One region of the Paenibacillus sp. JNUCC 34 genome, then DNA from elsewhere that is predicted to be linked to it. Evidence: riboswitches for the same ligand, from Rfam matches in the RefSeq annotation. Region 1 holds a riboswitch; each other region holds the start of a gene.

Evidence for each region. A riboswitch is a leader RNA that binds a small molecule or an ion and turns the genes downstream of it on or off. The one in region 1 is predicted to bind cobalamin.
Region 2: linked by a shared signal. The riboswitch ahead of AC2TF5_RS05435 (ABC transporter substrate-binding protein) and the one ahead of AC2TF5_RS08815 (1-propanol dehydrogenase PduQ) in region 1 are both predicted to bind cobalamin.
Region 3: linked by a shared signal. The riboswitch ahead of AC2TF5_RS04940 (ABC transporter substrate-binding protein) and the one ahead of AC2TF5_RS08815 (1-propanol dehydrogenase PduQ) in region 1 are both predicted to bind cobalamin.
Region 4: linked by a shared signal. The riboswitch ahead of AC2TF5_RS20645 (hypothetical protein) and the one ahead of AC2TF5_RS08815 (1-propanol dehydrogenase PduQ) in region 1 are both predicted to bind cobalamin.

What each region holds. Positions count from the first base shown of each region.
Region 1 is NZ_CM177770.1:1,871,010-1,876,723, reverse strand. It holds gene AC2TF5_RS08825 (EutP/PduV family microcompartment system protein) at 1-343, opposite strand, end outside; gene eutS (ethanolamine utilization microcompartment protein EutS) at 355-708, opposite strand; gene AC2TF5_RS08815 (1-propanol dehydrogenase PduQ) at 905-2,047, opposite strand; adenosylcobalamin (AdoCbl) riboswitch at 2,437-2,588, opposite strand; gene AC2TF5_RS08810 (PhzF family phenazine biosynthesis protein) at 2,937-3,821, opposite strand; gene AC2TF5_RS08805 (superoxide dismutase family protein) at 4,320-4,958, opposite strand; gene AC2TF5_RS08800 (GNAT family N-acetyltransferase) at 5,186-5,704, opposite strand.
Region 2 is NZ_CM177770.1:1,187,335-1,193,048, forward strand. It holds gene lplA (lipoate--protein ligase) at 138-1,139, opposite strand; cobalamin riboswitch at 1,405-1,611, shown strand; gene AC2TF5_RS05435 (ABC transporter substrate-binding protein) at 1,854-2,852, shown strand; gene AC2TF5_RS05440 (FecCD family ABC transporter permease) at 2,849-3,895, shown strand; gene AC2TF5_RS05445 (ABC transporter ATP-binding protein) at 3,892-4,713, shown strand; gene AC2TF5_RS05450 (L-cystine transporter) at 4,921-5,714, shown strand, end outside.
Region 3 is NZ_CM177770.1:1,082,495-1,088,208, forward strand. It holds gene cbiB (adenosylcobinamide-phosphate synthase CbiB) at 1-723, shown strand, start outside; gene AC2TF5_RS04935 (histidine phosphatase family protein) at 714-1,304, shown strand; cobalamin riboswitch at 1,396-1,606, shown strand; gene AC2TF5_RS04940 (ABC transporter substrate-binding protein) at 1,844-2,851, shown strand; gene cobT (nicotinate-nucleotide--dimethylbenzimidazole phosphoribosyltransferase) at 2,890-3,960, shown strand; gene cobU (bifunctional adenosylcobinamide kinase/adenosylcobinamide-phosphate guanylyltransferase) at 3,957-4,523, shown strand; gene cobS (adenosylcobinamide-GDP ribazoletransferase) at 4,520-5,329, shown strand; gene ybaK (Cys-tRNA(Pro) deacylase) at 5,443-5,714, opposite strand, start outside.
Region 4 is NZ_CM177770.1:4,406,482-4,412,195, forward strand. It holds gene nrdG (anaerobic ribonucleoside-triphosphate reductase activating protein) at 1-168, opposite strand, end outside; gene AC2TF5_RS20640 (anaerobic ribonucleoside triphosphate reductase) at 165-2,387, opposite strand; gene AC2TF5_RS20645 (hypothetical protein) at 2,347-2,562, opposite strand; cobalamin riboswitch at 2,591-2,766, opposite strand; gene AC2TF5_RS20650 (PCYCGC motif-containing (lipo)protein) at 2,876-3,406, opposite strand; gene crcB (fluoride efflux transporter CrcB) at 3,444-3,803, opposite strand; gene crcB (fluoride efflux transporter CrcB) at 3,800-4,201, opposite strand; gene AC2TF5_RS20665 (replication-associated recombination protein A) at 4,280-5,587, opposite strand.

The DNA.
Region 1 (5,714 bases):
AGAAGGATCTCGCTTCCGCAATGTCCTTATCCGTCTTAGCCAGTTCCACCTTGGTTACAATTCCAATGACCGGCTTGGCAAACATCGTTGCGAAGGCTGGTGGAAAATAACTTTCTTCCTTTGTACAATCTTGCACTAGCCCGATAACATCCGCATCAACGCTTGTGACAAGTAACATTTTGTATAAATACCGGTTCTCAATACATTCCCCGGGCGTATCAATAGCTTGCTCAAAATTCTCAACGGCTTGCGTCTTCTTATAGGCAATCTCTTGTCCATGCAACCGCTGGCACAATGTCGTCTTGCCCGATCCGGTGCTTCCGGCAAATATAATTTTCCTCATAGCACGATCCCCTACGTTCTCGTAATCTTCGCAGCCGAAAATCCGAGAATGTTCTGTAAGCCAAGCAACACTTCGCTCACCGCGGATTCCACGGATGATACATCACCCGTAATGACGAGCGAGCCGCTGAAGCGATCAACGAAGCCGATCTGCACGCCTGCTGCTTTGGTCGCAATGTCGGCCGAAATAATAGATGCTTCGCTCGGCGTAATAGTCATAATGCCAATGGCATCCCTCGCATCGCTTCCCAAGCCCAGTTTCTTGTAAATATCCGGATTAGGGTTCGCGATAATATGAGCCAGCGTTACCTGTTTGCCCGGCACATACTCTTGTATGACACGTTGTTTTTCGCTGTGTTGATCCATACCATCATCCCATCTCATGAAAGAAAAAGCGACATATAGCTGCAAAAAAACATAAAGACCCCTTAAAAAGTTCACGCGGAATTTTTAAGAAGCCTCTTCGCTTTTATTTGTATGCAACACGCCGTTGTGTTACTTTCACTATATTTTAACCTGCAAACAATGTCAATATCATTACGAACGAAACTCAACTCCAGATTCAGGATTGAAACATTTTGTTCAAAATTTCAACAATATCAGCTGCGGCAGGAACGCGTGGATTCGTGGCCGTACAGCCGTCTTGCAGCGCTCCTTCTGCAATTTCCTCTCTCATCTTTTCAAGCGCAGCTAATTCCACGCCGCACTCCCTGAGCGTCTGCGGCATCTGCAATTGCTTCTGAAGCTGCTTGATCGCCTGCACCAGACTACGAACGCCGCTCTTTACATTAGGAGCCGACAGTCCCAAGCTTTTGGAGATTTCGGCATATCTTGCCGCTACTGCACTACTCTCTTCTCTGCCATAACCCGGTTTGTAATCCGCATTAAATTCAATGACATGCGTCAGAAGCAGTGAATTCATACGCCCGTGCGCAATCTTGAATTTAGCTCCAGCCACATGAGCGATCCCATGATTAAGCCCGAGCGACGTAATATTAAACGCCATACCAGCTAGGCAGGAAGCATTGTGCATTTTCTCGCGCGCCTCAAGATCAGTCCCATCCTTATAGGCTCTTGGCAAATAGGCAAAGACCAGCTTGATAGCCTTCTCGGCCAACGCATCGGAAATATCGTTCGCCTTGGTGGATACGTACGCTTCAATCGCATGGGTCAATACATCCATTCCTGTGTCTGCAGTGATGAAGTTAGGTACGCTCTTGACCAATTCAGGGTCCAAGATAGCTTCTTGTGGCAACATGTCATCGGATACCAGCGGATACTTGATGTTCTTCTCCTTGTCGCTGATAACGGAGAAAGACGTCACTTCTGAGCCTGTGCCGCTTGTTGTCGGAATCGCTACGAACGGAATATCGTGCTGTTTCAATATTTTTTGAGCGAAAAGCTTCATCGCCTTGGCCGCATCAATTGCAGAGCCCCCACCAATCGCGATGATCAGGTCAGCCTGGAATGCTCCGAGCGCTTCAACGCCCTCAGTTACAACTTCAACTGGAGGATCGGGTACGATGTTGCTGAAAATGTATTGTTCGTTACTGTCATGCAGCCGTTCAAACAGCATGTTAATCATACCCGACTTGATTATAAACGGGTCTGTTACAACAAAGATCCGTCTATTTCTCCAATCCGTCAGGCGATCCAGCGCACCTTGTCCCAGATAGATGTCGGTTTTAATCGATATTTTGTCCATGTAAGGCACCTCCAAGGAGTAATTGACAACAAAAAAAGAGGCCTCTAAAAGGAGTAAATCCCTTCAAAGCCTCTTTGCTTGTTATATAATGTGCACGCCATTGTGCAGCAATCATTTAATTGTCCATCTCCACTGTACAACGTAATTCGGATGCTCGTCAACCGAATCTTGTCTGCCATGCTCGGCAAGTGAGCGGTTCATTATAAAAAAAAGGGACATGCACATCATTGTGCATATTATTCTTCATCATTGAAGAACTTCCCGCTTGCTTGTTCTTATACCTCATTGTATATGTTCGGCGGCGAGCACCTAGCTTTACCGACAGCAGCGTCGGCAGCCTATCTTGCAACGTAAAAAAGCCTAGCGAGGCGTTATACGTCACTAGACTTGTAAACCAGTCACTTTCGCCTCGAAATGACTGGCCAGACAAAGTTACTAGGCAAACGACCTGACTTAAGACCGAGCATTCGGTCTATCACAGTGGCGGGACCGCGTTGGATTTGCACCAAACTTCCATTGCCTATAACTTTTTCTATTGTGTATGACGTGAATGGATGTCCATTCGAACATTATTATAGCATAAACCATCGAGTTGGCAATATGCAGAACATAAAAATCCGTCGATTAACGCTGACATGATACGGATTAAGGGTGTATTAATCTTGTATGTTATACAACAGTAGACTGGCTGAAGGCCTGATTTTACTGGCATTGTTGTAAATTGTACAATAATTTCTTCTGAGGAGTGGCTAACAAATGACTTTCTATCTATTTTGTTGTATAAAGTGCAACAATGTAACCTTTGGCGACCAGTCACGAAGTAGTGATGTACTTTATACAACTATCCACTTCCAATTATATAGTATCGAGCTCTCTTATTATAAAAATATTAGAGATATTCCACTTCAAACTCTTTAACCAAGACCGCTGTGCCCGAAATAAAAATATCCATCTCATTTTGTCGTATGGCGTGTACATGCACTTTTCCATCCCTATTGATCTCTTGCCCCTGCTCTACGATAAATTGAATTTCATTCAAATTCTGATCTATATAGGTTAAATAGTAAGCGCCCATCACGCCCGAGGCCGTACCTGTTACCGGATCTTCAACTGTACCAGAGTAAGGGGATGAAAAATGTCTCGCATGCATGAACGCATTCTCGTCATAAGTTTCAAAACAAAAAGGATGTACAGACGCTTTGGGATTCTGGGCTAATATTTCAGGAAACTGTTTATTATTTGGCTTCATGATTTTGAAACTATCCAATTGCCTTATTGGAACTAATAAAGTCCAAATTCCTGTACTACCATAAACAATGGGCTTCGTGACATCCAAACAGTCTTCATTTAATCCCAGGGACTCTGCTAGTTTTCGGGTATCTCCATCAAAAGGAATAAATTCCGGACTCTGCTGCTTCATGCCTATTATTAGATGATCCTCAGCGTTAAAAGAAATGGGAAGTATGCCACCATTGGTTTCTATCTGGATTGAATCGCGACCTTCAAAAAAACCTCGTGTTTTCAAGCAGTATAATGATGCTATGGTTGCATGCCCGCACAGATTGATTTCATGACCCGGAGTATAATACTTCAATTTTAGGTCGGCGATCTCAGATTTCAATACAAAAACCGTTTCATTAAATCCGACCTGAAAAGCGATCTTCTGCATATCACCAGGCTTCAAATGATCGGCATCCAGAACAACTCCTGCCGGATTTCCCTGATTGGCTGTGACAGAGAATGCGTCAACATGGTACACGGTAACTTTCCCCAATAGGCTCCCACCTTCACATTTATACCCGGCCCAGGTTTAAGAATCAACACAAAACTGGGTAATATATTTTATTAAACAGGTATCGGTTATTGATTCATATTACAGTTGAAAAATTAGAGGGTTCATTTGGTGAAATCGTCGGTGCGAGTCAATCTTTTCATAATTCCACAGCATAATGATTCTTGTATCCAGTTCAGGGTAATGCCAGATTTCTGAACGAAATCCAGGTGTTCCGCCACCGATCAGGTTAAAATCAGATCCCAAAAACCAGCCATAACCGTAATGCAGATCAGGATCAAAGGTGGTTGTCCACGATGCGTGCCAACTGCTCGGTCATATCCACCTCTACCTCCGTTTCACCCTAACTCTTGCAGACTAATTATATCCTATAAATTGTAAATAAAGATAGATATATACGGAAAAATAATAAAAACGCATCTCCGTTGGGAAGATACGTTTTCTTTAACATTTACATATTCACGGAACAATTCTGATCCGTTATTTAGGGATGTTCCCGCCCATTATTCGATTACCGGAATTACCTGCAGGATCGGTTTTACCATCGTCTTCGTCTTCATGGATTATGAGCGATCGTCCAAGCAAGGAATTAGCCTGATTCTTATCTAGCGATGCATGTTTAATCAGCAGTTCTGTTTTAACTGTACCATCTTTTTCAACTACCAAATTTGGCATATCGCCAACGTGACTTCCTTCTGGGTGTTCAAGGCCATGGTGTTTATCCGTCGGATTGAAGTGTCCGCCAGCAGTCTTGAAATCAAACGACTGGATTGCGTTCTCATGTACATGGAATCCATGCTTGCCCGGGGTCAGACCGGAAACGGAAACCTTCACTTTCACACCATCGTCCACCTGTTCAAATGAAGCAACCCCTGTAGGTTCACCCGCTGCATTAAACAGCTTAACAGAAACCGAATTTGTGGATACTTCCCGAAATACCGGTTTGTCAATCTTTTCAGTAACCGCAAGATCTGGAACATTAGTTACACCATTGTGAGTAAGTGAATCGGGAGTTGTTTGCCGGACGGCATTTAATATTTCTTCAGCGTTAGCTGCAGCATAGATAAGACCTAAACACAACATGGCCCCTGCAACAATTTGGTACGTTCTTTTCTTCATTTCATCGCCTCCTGTCTGTAGTACTCACCTATGCCCCATTTTGGGGGAAATAAACTATTATTACAGGTGATTTAGCACTTTCGACATGGAGGAAGGTCTACAACTCGTTAGGAAAGTTCCAACTCCTTTAACAAAACATCTAAAATTCTCTTTTTGCATGTTTCTCTATCCACGGCGTGTGACCATATTGTTCCAATAAGATATATCTGAAATCATGAAGGATTTTCTTATTCTTTAGTTAACAGCTTATAATACAACACGGTTTCATCCAAACTTCCATTCGAGGATCTTGCAAAATAAGGAATCCGACCCGCTTCCATATAATCCATCGACTGATATAACAGATTTGATGGATCACCTGCTCTAGTATCCAGAACGATTAAAGTTCTTCCTTCTATTACAGCTCTCTGCTCTGCCGTGTGCATAAGAAGTCTTGCGATGCCTCTTTTTCGAAAATCCGGGTGCACCATCAATTTCATGATTTCTGCACGGTGGGAGGCGTTGCGCTTCATAGCCAAATGCAGTTGTATCGTACCAACTATTGTTCCCGCCATAGAAGCAGTGAACATCATAACGCCAGTTTCCGTCACACTCTCCCAATAAGCTCTAGCTTCTTTCTCTTCAACAGGCGCCAGAAAACCAATCGAAGCCCCATCTTCCACTACGCGAATCAACAAATCTGAAAATTCTTCCACCATCACAGCATTCATAGATGTTACTTCGGATATAGTGATTCCATTCTCCATACTCGCTTCC
Region 2 (5,714 bases), 680 kb from region 1:
CTGTAGAATCGTTCCTACTTAAGAAGTGCACAATAGTAAAACCAAGCAGGCCACCCAAGGATCAAGAATGAATCCTCGAGTGACCTGCTTTTTTTGAAAGATATCCCTGTTAGAATCGTGACGTCAGTATTGTTGCTCTACTCCTCTAAAAAGATCAGACCGATCAGGTCATCAAACTCCAGATTGCCGAAGTAATGCTTGACGTCAATGGATGAGAGGGCTTCTCTTACTTCATTCTCTTCGTAACGTCTGCCGCGAAGCGCATTTTCGATATCGGCGACATCGCCTACACCGAAGAAGTCGCCGTAAATTTTTATTTCACCGATATGTCCGTCTTTAATATTCATGCGGATGTCGATAATGCCGACCGGGAATTTTTTCGCGTGTTTCACATTGCTTTCTGGTGATAAGCCATAGTTCCAGTCCCAGTTTTGGTAACGCTCTTTGGAGATTTGATTTATTATTTCCCAGTCCTTCTCTTGAAGAACGTACTGTGGAACCTGATCAGGCTCCATACTAAAAATCGAACGTAGCAGCTCTGCGCGGAACTGTTCAATCGTCATATCCGTACCCAGCAGCTCCTTAATGTTCGCCACCCGGCTACGGACGGATTTCGTACTCTTTGATTTGAATTTTTCCGGGTTAACTTTAAGTGAAGCTTGTACTTTGTCTAGATCCAGGTCGAACATTAAAGTCCCGTGGCTGAACATGCGTCCCCGTGTAGAGAACTGGGCGTTGCCGGAAATCTTTTTCTCTCCGACTTGAAGGTCATTACGGCCGCTGAGCTCAGCGGGAACACCCATTTTTTGAAGGAAATCGATAACGGGTTGGGTAAACTTTAGGAAATTATGAAATGACTGGCCATCGTCCTTTGTAATAAAGCTGAAATTAAGATTGCCGAGGTCATGGTATACAGCACCACCTCCGGACAATCGCCGAACAACCTGTATATTGTTGTCACGGACAAACTCCTGATTGATTTCTTCAATCGTGTTCTGGTGTTTGCCGATGATAATCGACGGCTGATTAATGTAGAAGAGCAAATAGCTGTCTTCCATAGGCAAGTGCTTCAAAGCGTATTCTTCAATCGCTAGGTTAATGGAAGGATCATGGATTCCCTGATTATCGATAAAGAGCATATGTACGCCTCCGTATAGTTTCTTTTCTGGTATAAAGCTTCAGATCTATTGTAAACCAATGTCCGGCTTTAGGGCAAAGGGGGAGGGGCAATTCACAGGCGCATACGAATAAATACGTGAGATATCTATGATGGTTATACAGGCGGAAATAAGGTCCACGGCAAGCGGGGAGCGGCTATTCAATTTTTCTCTGTGAAGTTTCAGGTTGTAAGCCGAGAGGATATTTCATATAATCGTCAAAAGAGAAGTAAGCTTGGCAAAAAAGAATATTCAATACTCGCGAGGTCCTGGAGAATAAGCAAAGCATATGTTTTGCTCCCGGGTTAAAAGGGAAGTCGGTGCAAGTCCGGCGCGGTCCCGCCACTGTGAATCAGGGATATCCTCCATTACTGCCACTGGCCTGAACAGGGTCGGGAAGGCGGAGGTGTCATTTCAACCTGTAAGTCAGGAGACCTGCCCGCGTAATGATCTGACGGTCCTTCGAGGAAAGGATTACGTTTGGCGGACCTAATGTGGGTGATGTGTTGTACTATAGCTAAACTCCCATTAATTGGATGAGGTTCATTGTTTCCGAAACGTAGCCCCTGATTCTTCTGCGGAGAAATCAGGGGCTTTTTTGTGGTTGGATGTAAGGATTTCCGTCAGAAATCAGGTTTATTGAGTACCTAAGGCAAGCCGGTGTTGTTCTCAAACTAGGGTTAGGAGAGAAAATCGATGAAAAAAATAATGAAGTCATGGTCCGCCATGTTGGCGGTACTGATGCTGGTCCTGTCGCTGGCAGCTTGTGGAGGAGAAACAGATCCGAAGGAGGCGACCCCTGCACCAGAGGCTGAACAAGGGCAGAAACCGGAAGCACCTGCCTCTGAAACTACCAAAACGGTTTATCCGTTAACTTTAAAGGATGCTACAGGCGAGGAAATGACATTTGATAAGGCTCCAGCAAAAGTTGTATCGCTGTCTCCTTCTGAGACGGAAAAATTGTTCGCGCTTGGCTTGGATGAAGAAATTGTCGGTGTATCCGAAGTGGACGACTACCCGGAGGCAGCCAAATCCAAGCCGAAAATGGGCGGTTATGATATGGATGTTGAGGCCATTGTTGCTTCAGGCGCGGATGTTATTTTTACAGCGGCGATGAATGAACAGAACGTACAGAAGCTTCGCGACCTCGGAATCAAGCTGTTCGTGAACGACCCTAAGACGATTGCTGAAGTCATGGACAACATTAAGGTAGTTGGAGAGATTACGGATCGTCAGGTGGAAGCTCAAGGCATCGTAGATCAAATGCAGAAGGATATGGACCTCGTGAAAGAAGCGGTTAAATCCGTAAAAGATGAGGATAAGAAAAAAGTGTATGTGGAGTTCTCACCGGGTTGGACGGTAGGAAAGGGCACATATCTGGATGAGATGCTCAATATAAGCAATTCAGCCAATGTGGCTGGCGACAGCGAAGGCTGGTTTGAAATCAGTGAAGAGAAGATTATTGCAGCGAATCCAGATGTGATTTTGTATTCCAGCAATGTCGTGGATGAATCCACCAAAAAAACTTTGGATCAAATCATTAAAGAACGAAGCGGCTGGGATCAGATCGAAGCTGTGAAAAACAATAAGCTGATTAAAATTGATGACAATCTGATCAGCCGCCCGGGACCTCGTGTAACTCAAGGATTGGTTGAAGTAGCGAAGGCGGTCTATCCGGAACTGATGACCCCATGAGTAAAAAACTTGCGGGTTATGGAACGGGTGGGCTCCTGCTCTTACTGCTGACGCTGATCGTCAGCCTCGGCATCGGCTCCGTCCATCTGCCCGTTAAGGATATTGGAGCCATGCTGGTTCATCGATTGCCCTGGATCGGAGACTCGATCACTCCCAACTGGGAAGTAGCTTCCGAGCAGATCATCATGAAGGTGCGACTTCCCCGAATACTGCTCGGTATGCTGGTTGGGGCATCCCTTGCGGTGGCCGGTGCTGCTTTTCAAGGTGTGCTTAGAAATCCGCTCGCCGATCCGTTTACGCTCGGTGTATCCTCCGGTGCATCACTTGGTGCTGCGTTTCTGATCTTCTACGGATTGCAGTACTCTTTTGCGGGTGCCTGGACCCTGCCGATCGTTGCATTTATGACCGGGGCGATCACACTGTGGATTGTGCTGCTCCTCGCCCGAGATCACGGTAAGATACCGACTAATGCATTGATTTTGTCAGGTGTGGTTATGCAGTCCTTTTTAGGAGCGGTAGTTTCATTCTTGACGGTAATGTCACGAGACACGCTAACGGATATTCTATTCTGGACGATGGGAAGTTTAAGCATGCGGGGATGGTCATATATAGCTGTCCTTTTCCCGTATTTTACTGTAGGCTTCTTATATTTGTGGAGCCGGGCGCGTACACTGAATTTGTTGTCTTTAGGTGAACGTCAGGCGGCACATATGGGGCTTAATGTCGATCGTCTGAAGACCAGTGTGCTTATTGTTGCCACCCTTCTAACGGCTGCGGCTGTGTCTGTGTCCGGTGTGATCGGCTTCGTGGGACTGGTTGTTCCTCATATGATCCGTCTCATCACCGGTTCTGATTACCGGATCATCATTCCATTATCGGCATTGGGTGGAGCGATTTTCATGGTCTGGTCCGATACGGCTGCCAGATCCATTCTGTCGCCGACCGAAATTCCGATCGGGGTAGTAACTGCATTTGTTGGAGCTCCGTTCTTTGCTTATTTGCTGTACCGGAACAAAAAGCAGCGTAGGGAGGGAAGCGTATGATCACACTTCAAGACGTAAGCAAGCGCTTTGACCGGGTGAACGCGGTGACCGGTATCGATTGGAACGTAAGTGCTCAGGAATGGTGGGGCATTATTGGTCCGAACGGAAGCGGTAAATCCACGCTGCTGCATCTTTTGTCAGGTGTGGTGTCGCCATCGTCTGGACATTTACAGTTTCGTGGCAGAGAAGTTTCAAGTTATAACAGAAAGGAGCTTGCCCGCTCTGTAGCGGTGCTTCAGCAGGAGGGGCTCGCTCCGTCTGATTTTACAGTGCGCGAGGTTCTGGAAATGGGACGTTACCCGTTTCAAGACTGGATGGGACGGGAGAAGAAAGATTCCGGACCGCTTCTGGATCGTATTATCCGAAAGCTGGAACTGGAAAAATTCGAATCCAGACGGCTTGATCAATTAAGCGGGGGACAGCGCCAACGTGCAGCCCTTGGCAAAGTAATGGCTCAGGAACCTACACTTTTGCTGCTTGATGAGCCGACAACGTATTTAGATATCCGTCATCAGCTGCAATTTATGAACATGGTTGCAGAGTGGCGCGAAGATACCGGTATAACGGTAATTAGCGTGCTCCATGATCTTAATTTGGCGGCTCAGTTCTGTGACCGGCTTCTGGTGCTTCAGGATGGAAAGATCGCGGGAGAGGGAACCCCGGCTGAAATACTGACCGAAGATTTTATCCGGCGAGTATTCCGGGTGGATCCGGCGGTCGTCAGCCATCCTGAAAATGGCGCTCCCCAGGTTCTTCTGACTGCAAACGTCTCTGATTCAAGCGTTCAGGCAGAGATCCATACGGAAGCTGGAAGATGAATCTAGTCCGGGAAAAATGGAAATATTCTATATGTAAGCAAAATTTTAAGACGGCTGATAGCCGTCTTTTTTGTATATATGGAGCATATCTTTTTTTATGAAAAAAATAGATGTCGGATCGGATTTAACGGGTAATGTTTAAAGTGCGTCCGTATTTGGAAATGAATACGTAGTAGCACTTATCAAACAAAAGGGAGGCATCAGGCGATGGAAACACTCTGGATCGTTATCAATGTCCTTGTGCTGCTTCTGCTTATCGGAATATTGTATTGGATGCAAAAAAAACACTACTCGTTTACCAAGCGGGTGTTTGCCGGGCTCGGTCTCGGTGTGCTATTCGGTGCGATTTTGCAGTTCATTTATTCGGCTGACTCGGATATCATAGCGAAATCGTCGCAGTGGTTTAATCTAGTGGGGTACGGGTATGTTCGTCTGCTGCAAATGATGGTCATACCACTAATTATGGTATCGATCATCTCTGCTATTATGAATTTGAAGGGCGGACGCAATCTCGGCAAAATGAGTGGGCTTATCATCGCTGTTCTGATATTAACGACAGGCGTAGCCGCGTCAGTAGGTATTGCAACAACACTTACGTTTGATCTGTCCGCTGAGAATATTCAGGCCGGATCTGCAGAGCACGAACAGGGGGCGCTGCTGGAACAAAAACTGGGAGATGTTTCAGACCAGACTTTGCCGCAGCAAATACTGGAGTTTGTTCCGTCAAATCCGTTCGCAGATATGACCGGTGCCAGAAGATCGTCCACGATTGCAGTTGTGATATTCTCTGCTTTTATCGGCATTGCTGTGCTAGGAATTGACCGGAAGTATCCGGAGCAAGCAGAAACGTTTCGCGGTATGGTCCGCGCCCTTTATGCCGTGGTGATGCGAATTGTAACCTTGATTCTGAGACTGACACCGTACGGGATATTGGCACTTATGGCCAAGACGATAGCAGGAACGGATCTTCAAGTCATTCTAGACCTTGTCGATTTTGTTCT
Region 3 (5,714 bases), 790 kb from region 1:
TGGCTTGCAACGGGAGCGGAGGTCATATTAATCGCTACGACCATTGCTACGAAAGGGCTTAAGGATGCGGGTATGGAAGTGTACAATCATCTTAACCGTGGGGATTTACCTGCTGCTCGGCAAGCACTAGGAATGATTGTTGGACGTGATACAGCGCACTTAGACGAGCCTGAGGTTGTTCGTGGTACGGTTGAGACGGTCGCAGAAAATATTGTTGATGCCATAGTGTCTCCGCTATTCTACGCACTTATTGGAGGAGCTCCACTTGCAATGGCTTATCGGGCTGTGAATACCCTAGATTCTATGGTTGGGTACAAGAATGATAAATATATTAACCTGGGGTGGGCTTCGGCCCGTTTGGATGATATTGCTAACTTCATTCCAGCACGAATAACAGCTCTATTACTGATCGTTAGCAGTTGGATCATGCGTCTGGATTACAAAAAATCTTATCGTACCATAAGACACGATGCCCATCTCCATCCAAGTCCCAACAGTGGATTTCCTGAATCAGCTGTAGCTGGAGCTTTAGGAATTCGGCTCGGAGGTGAGAACGCCTATAACGGTGTGGTATCTTTTCGTGCATATATGGGCGAATATTCCCGTCCGATGGATAAGGGGGATATTCAGTCAACCATTAGATTAATGCTGGCTGCATCGTTATTATTTCTGCTCCTGAGCATACTTGCCATATGGAGTATAGGTGGTACATTATGGAGTTAAAGCTCATATGTATTCGTCATGGGAAAACGCAGTGGAATAAGGATAAACGATATTTAGGTCATACAGATATAGGAATTCTCCAAGAGTCATTGAAGGAGCTTTTGCCTGTGAAAAATGCCCTTGAAGGAAGAACGTTTCATAAGGTATTCTGTAGTGACTTAAAGAGATGCAGGGAAACGCTCGATTGGATTTATTCTGCTTCAACAGATAGCGTAGTCTTCGATAACCGTTTACGAGAAATGGATTTTGGAGATTGGGAGGGGAAGACATACGATCAGTTAAAGCATTCTAGGATCTACCGGGAATGGCTGGACAATCCTCAATCCGTGACTCCTCCAGGAGGTGAAGCCTGGGAGCATTTTCAGGGGAGGCTGGCAGACTTTATGAACAGCCTGACCTATTGGGTGAAAGATGGAAGTAAGGATAACCAGGTGCTAATGGTGACTCATGGTGGAGTGATAAGACAACTAGCGACTATGACCATTCCAGGTTCGACGTTCTGGGATTTCTCTGCAGATCCGGGGAGCTTGTTAACGTTGAAGTTGACATGTGATAAGGGCAAATGGATTGGACACTTGTGAGTGAGCCATTAGAGCACTGTTTTTAAGGGGTTGTAAGGTGTCCTTATCTAACTTATAATTTTAAATTGAGAGGTAATACTTGTATCTAAATGAATATAAAAACTTGTGAGGTCTAGATTAGAAGCACAAATATGTGCTTTTATTGCCTAGTTAATGGGGAAGCCGGTGCAATTCCGGCACGGTCCCGCCACTGTGAACAGGGATGTTCTCGATTTACCACTGTTTTGCAACAAGCAGAATGGGAAGGTGAGAATATTAGCGAACCTGTGAGTCAGGAGACCTGCCTTATGAGTAGTACGACGGTCCTTCGAGGAAAGGATTACGTTTGGCTTGTGGAAGTACTGCGATTTTAACCCGGTACATAGCCGCGGGACTCATGGCAATTACTATGAACCCCGTATGACGTAATCCCTGATTCTTTCTTGTAAAAGAAGATCAGGTTTTTTTTGTTGCACAGACTATCGTTGAGATCATTTATTGAAATAACAAGGGGAGCATCTCGCAGAACATGAAAACGAAGATAGAGGAGAGAAATCACAATGAAACAAATGTGGAAGAGTTGGACTACGGGTGCTATAACGATCATTCTGGTACTAGCGCTCGCAGCTTGCGGAAGCAATAATGAACCGAAACAAGAGACAGAACCAGCACCGGCAGCAACAGAACAAGTGAATCCCCCCGCTGAAGAGACAAGTGTACTGAAAACAGAGTATCCTCTAACTGTAAAGGATGCTACAGGTGAGACTCTTACATTTAAAGAGGCGCCAAAGAAGATTATATCCATCTCGCCTGCAGAGACAGAAAGCTTGTTTTCGCTAGGGTTAGATGAGCAGATTATCGGTGTTTCTGACTATGATGATTATCCGGAAGCAGCAACAACCAAGCCGAAAATGGGTGGTTTGTACAATCCTAACGAGGAAGCAATTATCGCAGCACAACCTGACCTCGTAGTAACAGGTATCTCTATGAGTGCAGAAGCTGCACAGCATTTGCGTGATCTAGGTATCACTATCTTCAAGACAGATCCGAAAACGGTGAATGATGTTATTGCAAATATTGAATTGTTTGGACAAATAACGGATCACCAAGAAGAAGCAAAAACGGTTATAGACAAAATGAAACAAGAGCAGAATGAAGTAACAGAAGCGGTTAAATCACTTACACCTGAACAGAAAAAGAAAATATATATCGAGTTTTCCCCTGGTTGGACGGTAGGTAGTGGTGAGTTTATGGATGAATTAATCACTCTAGCTGGTGGAGTTAACGTTGCTGCTGATACAGCGGGATGGTATGAAATCAGTGAAGAGAAAATCATTAAAGATAATCCTGATGTGATTCTGTTCTCAAAGAATGTTATTGATGACAAAACACAGAAAACGTTAGACCAAATGATTAAAGCACGTAGTGGGTGGGATCAAATAACAGCTGTTAAGAATGATGCTGTCTATGGATTAGACGATAACCTGGTTAGTCGTCCCGGTCCACGTGTGACAGAAGGTCTCAAAGAAATAGCAAAAGCGATCTATCCTGAGCTGTTGAAGCCATAAGTAGTCACAACTAAGAGCAACTAAAGGAGAAATGATGTATGAAACAAGGAATCATGGAACGTATCGGAGAAATTCGCGGTCTTGATCAAGCTGCGATTCAGGCTGCAAAATCACATATAAGTAACCTTACTATCCCTCCGGGAAGCTTGGGTAAATTGGAGGCAATGGCACTACAGCTTGCTGGGATTACTGGAGTAGTAAAGCCTTCTTTTGACCGTAGAGAAGTTATTGTTATGGCAGGCGATCATGGTGTATGTGAAGAGGGCGTAAGTGCTTTTCCACAAGAAGTTACACCTCAAATGATTCATAATTTTCTTGCGGGTGGTGCAGCTGTTAACGTTCTTGCCAGACAGGCAGGTGCAGAAGTTGTATGTGTGGATATCGGAGTGAATAGTGAATTGTCCCATCCCGATCTCCTATCGCGTAAAATTCGGTATGGTACAGCTAATATGGCACAAGGTCCTGCAATGACTCATGAAGAAGCGATTCAGTCCATTCTTGTTGGTGTGAAGGTAGTTGAAGATGCTGTCAAACGTGGCGTTCAACTATTTATAACTGGCGAAATGGGGATTGGAAACACGACGGCAAGCTCAGCGGTGACCTGTGCACTCTCTAATATTCAGGTCAGCGATGCGGTTGGAAGAGGGACAGGAATTGACGATTCTCGTCTACAGCATAAGATTGCCGTTGTTGAACAAGCGTTGAAGGTCAATGCTCCTGACGCGCTTGATCCTATAGATGTACTAGCTAAGGTAGGCGGTCTTGAAATTGGTGGTTTAGTAGGTGTAATTCTTGGATCAGCAGTAAACGGTTGTCCGGTTATAATCGATGGATTTATTTCTAGCGCAGCGGCGTTGCTTGCCAAAGCGATCTGTCCAACATCTGCTGATTACATGATTGTGTCGCATGTTTCTCATGAACAAGGACATCGGCAGCTATTACAAGAATTGAATCTTCGTCCTGCATTGGAATTAGACCTTCGTATTGGTGAAGGTACAGGTGGGGTATTGTGTCTACATCTTGTGGATGCAGCGTGTCGGATTGTCAGTGAAATGGCAACCTTCGAAAGTGCGGGTGTCTCAGGTGAAACCAAGGAGCAGACGAAATGATCATACTCGTCACAGGCGGGGCAAGAAGCGGGAAAAGCAGCTTTGCTGAGAGGTTATGTATGTCGAAGTCACAGGAAGCCATATATGTCGCTACGGCTCAAGCTTTCGATGATGAGATGAAGGAGCGAATTGCTCTTCATAAGCTTCAGCGCAGTCAAGCGAACTATTCCTGGCGAAATGTAGAAGAACCGTTTCAACTCGTGAAGCTCCTGAGTGATATGCGTGAGAACAGTCAGGGTGATGATGCTCCTACGGTTCTAGTGGACTGCCTTACGATATGGCTATCTAATATTCTTCTATCCTATGAAGGACAGGAGGATATGCAAGAGAAGGTAAAAGCTGAAATTCTTTGTCTTGTAGAGCAAGCACAGCAATACCCTGGATATTTAATCATGGTAACTAATGAGGTTGGCAGTGGTATTGTACCAGAATATCCTCTTGGCAGAATGTATCGCGATTTGGCTGGGTATATGAATCAGGCAGTCTCCAGAAGCAGTTCTGAGGTTTTCCTGGTCACCGCAGGCATTCCTGTTGAGTTGAAGAGTATGGAGTACAAACTATGACGAAATGGGGACAAGCGGCTGCGGCCGCTTTTCAATTTCTATCACGCTTTCCTGTGAATGCCAATATTGATTACTCGCCAACACTGTTTCGTCAAAGTGTGAAGTTTTATCCGTTTGTAGGAGCTGCTATTGGACTGGTTGTATGGGGAGGTGCTGCAGGATTTGCGTATTTACTACCACCACTACCAGCAGCAGTGTTGACCCTCATCTTATGGGTTGGGCTCACAGGAGGACTTCATTTGGATGGTTGGATGGATACGGCGGATGGCATTTTGAGCTACCGTTCACGTGAACAGATGTTAGACATCATGAAGGATAGCCGCGTAGGAGCTATGGGTGTGTTAGCAAGCACGCTGCTTCTTATGTTGAAGCTCTCTTTAATCTATTCACTGCTAATGAATGGCCTCAACGACTTAGGTCTCTTACTCCTTCCTTTGATTTGGAGTCGCTGGTTCATGGTTCATGCGATGGCTACATGGCCGATGGCTCGTGGTAAGGATGGATTGGCTGGGAAGTTTCATGGTTTAGATAAAGGGCAGATAAGGGCAGCGTTACTAATTGCGATCGTGTTGTCAGGAGTTGCCGCATTAATAGCACCGTTGATCTATATGGACAACCATTCGTTGATGATAGCGCTGCTTGGTTTCATTACGCTTCCTCTGGCAGCTTGGGGTGCAGGGACGTGGCTGGCACGGAGATTGAATGCTACATTAGGAGGATTAACCGGGGATACCTACGGAGCTCTTAATGAGTTACTTGAAGTGGTAGCTTTGCTTATGCTAGTGCTGTTACACAATCATATGTGATAAAAGAATCGAAGTGAAAAGTATCAAGTGAAGGCGACCTTTCGTTCAAAATCGAACGAACTGTCGCCTATTTAATTTGAAGCATACTTATTCCTATAACTTTTAAAAACGGATTAAATAACAATATTTGATAAATTAAACGGGATAACTTTTTTCAATTCTTCAAGATTCATCTCGACCTGGTATCCAATCTTTCCAGCACTAAATATGATTGTTTCAAAATTAGTTGCTGAATCATCAATTGTAGTAATAAAATTTTTTTTCATGCCAATGGGTGAACATCCTCCGTGTATATATCCTGTAATAGCTAATAGATCTTTCGTTTTTAACATTTCAATTGATTTTTCGTTAACACTATTAGCCGCTCTTTTCAAATCCAGTTCAT
Region 4 (5,714 bases), 2.5 Mb from region 1:
TAGAATTCGAGTTTTCAACTCATCAGTGAAGGGTTCCCCAGCTTCAAAATCCCATGAAGCCGTATTGAAGCACCCGGCACAAGCATGACGGCAGCCGCTGACAAACAGAACGGCACGGACTCCTTGGCCTTCATTAATGCTTTCCGGTATATAGCCGCATATGTTCATCGGTGTTTAACCCGATCCTTAACTTCAGCCTGTTTGGCTGAATTGAATCGCTCCGTATAGTTGCCCGTTAAATAACCTGTTACTCTGCGTAGACGATGGAACAGCACCTTGTCCTCCTCGACCCCGCATTCTGGGCAAGATGCACCGATAATTCCTTCGTAATCACAGACAGGACACCGATCCAATGGATGATTAACGGAAAAATAACCAATGTCTTGTTTAAGCGCAAATTGGACTATATTCCGGAATGCAGCCGTATTTTGCCGTGCGTTGCCGTCAAGCTCTACATACGAGATCGCACCCGCATTACACAGCTTATGGAATGGTGCTTCCCATTGAACCTTCTGAAAAGCAGCGGCTGGATGATACACGGGAATATGAAATGAATTCGTATAGTACTCCCGATCGGTTACACCCGGTATACTGCCAAATGTGGTTCGGTCCAGCTTTGTGAATTTTCCGGACAGCCCTTCTGCTGGAGTGGCAAAAAGCGTGATGTTCAAATCATACTGCTCGCTCATGGCATCACAGTAAGCACGCATCCTTCCAACGATATCGAGCGCCATCTTTCTAACCATCTCGTCTTCGCCATGATGTTGTCCTGTTAAAGCTTTCAAACACTCCGCAAGACCAATAAAACCAAGTGCCAACGATCCGTGTTTTATAAGTTCTGCGACCGCATCGTCTGGGGCAAGCTTCTCCCCACCTTCCCAGACCCCCTCGCGCATCATAAAATCCGAAGCCTTTGCCGGCTGCTTGGCTTGAATTTCATACCGGTGGATCAATCCTTCCACTGCAATCTTCATATAACGTTCCAAACTTTCGAAAAACCCGCTCATATCTGGATCTTGTCGCTTATCCATTACTATGCCATGCTCAATCCCAAGCCGTACGAGGTTGATCGTGTTAAAAGACAAATTCCCTTTCCCACTCAACCGATTTCTGCCGAAACGGTCCGAAATTGTTCGTGTACGGCACCCCATAGTCGCAATGATCGTATCTGGATCTTCCGGTCGGTAATAGGGAAGATTGAACGACGCGTCTACATTTACAAAATTTGGATATAATCGGCGACTGGAGCACTCTACCGCTTTTAGGAACAGATCGTAGTTCGGATCACCTTCCGCCTGATTAATCCCGTTTTTACATTGAAAAATATGCTGCGGGAATATCGGTGTCTCTCCACGTCCAAGTCCTCTCATTGTAGCGTCAAGAAGTGCATGAGAAACTAATCTTCCCTCTGTAGAAGTGCACATCCCGTAATTTAACGAGGTAAACGGAATTTGCCCCCCAGCCCGACTGCTCATCGTGTTCAAATTATGGATCAGAGATTCCGCGGCTTGCTTGGTCTCGTTTATAGTCTCTGCATATGCAAACTTATATGTATGAGGATAAATCTCTTCAAGCGAGTGGTTATCCATATGCAGCTCCAAGTCCGAAATGTCTTTTCCTAAGTTCATGTCGCCTTCACTGAAATAAGAAAGCCCTTTTCGAAAATGCTTACGGAAGGACTTACCCACGTAAGGCGCCAAATCCCAATCTATCTTATTGCCAGATACCCCGCCGAACTGACTGTTCTGCTGAGACTGAAATATGATGGCTACCAGTGCCATAGCGGTCATGATGCTTTGTGGAGGACGGACCGAACCGTTCCCCGTATTAAAGCCATTTGCCAGCAGCCGATCAAATGGAATGAAAATGCAATTGGTCGTTCCGAGTGCATATTGATCTAAGTCATGTACATATACATATCCGTTTTTTACAGCCTCGTTCAACGGTTTTGGCAGCATAAAACTGGTCGCCATCCACTTGGCATATTCCGATCCGATCCGGCTCATTTTCCCACTGAAAGATTCACCGTTCAAATTGGCATTTTCCCGAAGCAGATCCAGATCTTTAACACCGATAACGTTGGTGCTGATCTTGTACAGCTCTCCGCGCATTATACGTTCTCTGTCACGTGCCTCACGGTACTCTGTATAAGCTTCAGCTGTTTGCTTATAACCGGTTTCATTCAAAAAATGTATGACAAGGTCTTGTATTTCTTCCACAGACATTTGCTCCAAGCCAACCGTCTCAGCTTCTACCAATGTACCGATCCGGGACGATGCCTCATATCTGGAAGTTCCTTCAGTAGCCTGAAAAGCTTTATTCACCGCACTCATAATCCGTGTAACTTCAAACGTCACACATGTTCCATCCCTCTTGATTACCTTCATTACGAATTCCTCCTATGGCAAATACCTTTACAGGCGTATTAACCAACCCCTCACGGTGTGCGGTACGATCGAAGTGGACAATAAAAAAGCATGCTGCCGCAAATCGGCGGAATACATGCTTCATAAAGAACCGTTTAATCCAGTCAAGTAGAAACGGACCAGACAACCCTTCCATTCGAAACACTTCCTATCAACCGTAGGCACACCGTGTTGTCATAATGGCAGGTATCTGGCTTCAGTTCACGAACTGGCGGAGTTAACGAGATTGTTTCTTATGTTCGCCTCAAGAAACTGTTACAGTGGCGGGACCGCTCCGGATTTTCACCGGATTCCCTTTTAAGACCGGAGTGATCCGATCGACCATTAAGCACTATATATAGTTGTCATATCAAAGAATATAACAACATATAGATTTTAACTGTAACATTTATCATAGGCGAAACTCCCAGATCGTGGTGCAGCGTGACATGGCGGTCAGCCACAAGATTTTAATTGGTTTCTGTCGGCATTGGGGTAGGAGTCGGTTTCGCGTAACCCGTCTTATACTTTTCATCGATTGTGTTGCGGATTTCAGTCAAGCTTTTTCCTTCACTGTCCATCTTGGCTGATTCTACTGCGATTTCCAGACAAACACCACAGCGTGTGCCGTGATCATCCCACACAATGCTGCCGTCTTCTTTAACTTCATTAATGAAGCAGTTCAGATTACTCTTGTGCCCTGCACTTTCACCGCAGCCACAGTAGCATGGAATCCAGGTAAGCACATCTTTTTCCTGGGCTGCGAGTGCATAAATAGTGCGCATCTCATCGCTTTTACCATCCAAGAACGTTGGCAGCTCCTTCGCAGAGGCTCTAGCTTCTTGAAGATCTCCATTAGCAAGCTTGTTTTGTGAATCATGTTCGTGAACCGTTTCAGTTCCTTGCATGCTCTCTTCCGGCTCTTGTACCTTCTCAGCACCGCAACCACCCAGCACTAGACCTGCAGACAGCATCAATACTGTAAATTTACATTTGTACATTATTTATTTCCTCCCCATAATGGCCACACAACAAGTTCTAAACCTGAGCCGCTATATAGAGTCCTGTCCATGCCCCTGCAAGACCCAGCATAACCGATATGAGCACATATAAGAATGCTTGTATGTATTGCTTGTTTCCTGCCAAAGTGACCGCTTCATAACCAAAGGTTGAAAATGTGGTAAACGCCCCACAAAAGCCGGTTCCGAGCATTCTGTAAACAGCTTCAGGAAGATGGTCCGCATAACCGGCAAGAAGTCCAAGTATGATGGAACCGGCCAAATTTACGAGAAGCGTAGCCCACGGGAATGTCCCCTGTGCTTTTTTTCCAAGCCAAATACCAACGCAATAACGGGAAACCGCTCCGGCTATCCCGCCTAATCCTATCCACAAAATCACACTGCCGCACCTTCTTGCTTCGAAGACATCTTCCGTCCCAGCCAAACACCGATACAGGACATGAGCAGACCGCCAACAACACTTAAGACTACATAGATCACGGCGACTACGTTCTGACCGTTACCGATTAACCTGACTGTATCCACTGTAAAGGTTGAGAATGTCGTAAACGCCCCCGTAAACCCGGTACCGATGAGCAGACGAACCTGTGTTGAAATATGTGCGGAAGATAAGCAGTAAGTCAAAAACCAGCCTAGAAATAGACATCCTGCCAGGTTAATGAACAGGATAGCTGCCGGAAATCCATTTAATGGAGCAGGTATTATCTCATCCAGACCATAGCGGAGTAATGTACCACCGAATCCTCCCGCACCCACAAAGAGCAGGTTCTTTCCCATACAATTTCCCTTCCTTACCGTAACATTCAAGATGTACAACATGAAATTTATTCAATGAATCAAGTGTTTCGAATTCCTTTACTCGTCTCTGCGCAAACGTTGGTTATGGGATATTTTAGCTTCATTTCCCTGTTCTGTCGCCTGATAAAACACCCGATGCGCAAGCTCCTTCGGTAAATAATCCTGCTTCACGTAATGTCCAGGATAGTCATGAGGATACTTGTATCCCGCATGTCCAAGTTTGACGGCTCCTTGATAATGAGTATCGCGTAAATGGAGCGGAACCTCAGCCGATTTGAATTCCTCCATAGTAGACATGGCACGTGATATAGCGGTGTAAACGGCATTGGATTTCGGGCTCTCCACAGCAAAAAGAATCGCTTGTGCAATGTTCAGTTTGGCCTCAGGCCAACCATTGTTACGATAAGCCTCCAATGCACTGACAGCTTGTACCATCGCCTGCGGATTAGCAAGCCCGATATCCTCACTACTAGCCGCAATCAGACGGCGAATGAACACCATCGGATCCATACCAAGCTTCTCTACAGCGTATAAAAACCAGAATAGCGCAGCATCGCTGGAGCCGCGAATGCTTTTGTGGAAAGCGGATAGGACGTCATATTGGGTTGACTCATCAGCCCGGACGGTTGGACGCCGGATTGATTCCTCCGCAACCTCAAGTGTTATATGAACGGTGCCATCCGAAAGGGGAGGTGTCGTCATTGCCGCCAATTCCAGGGCATTCAAGGCCCGGCGGATATCACCGTTCGCCATGGATGCGATATGATCCAGTGCCTCTTCATCCACTTGAAGTTGCATAAAGCCAAGCCCTCTATCCTTATCCTGAAGCGCACGCTTCATAGCAATGCAGGAATGTTCCTTATTCAGCGACTGCAGCTGAAACAAGGTTGAGCGGCTCATAAGAGCCCCATTCACATAATGAAACGGATTTTCCGTAGTGGCACCAATAAAGATGATTGTTCCCTTTTCAACCGCGGGCAGAAGAGCGTCCTGACGGGAGCTGTTGAACCGGTGTACCTCATCCAGAAACAGAATCGTCTTTGTACCATACAATGATTTGTTACTTTGCGCCTGTTCAATCACTTCACGTACATCCTTAACAGAAGCTTCTACTGCATTAAGCCGTACGAATGACCCTTGGGTATGTTTCGAAATGATATGAGCGAGCGTTGTTTTACCGCAGCCGGGCGGACCATACAGTAAAATTGAAGATACTTGATCCGCTTCAATTGCACGCCGAAGCAGTTTACCCGGCCCTACAATATGTTCTTGTCCAATATATTCATCCAGGTTGGAAGGACGCATCCGGTCAGCCAGAAGCCGGGAATCGCGATCCTCTTCACGACCGAAAGAGAATAAATCCATCATTACACTTCCTTGTTTGAATCATAACAGCGTAACAGCGTCATGATCCGTAATCTGCTTTTCTTATCATATCACAATCTTTCATTCACTTACGATTTATCGCTTTGCACAATTTAGGCTATTCCTA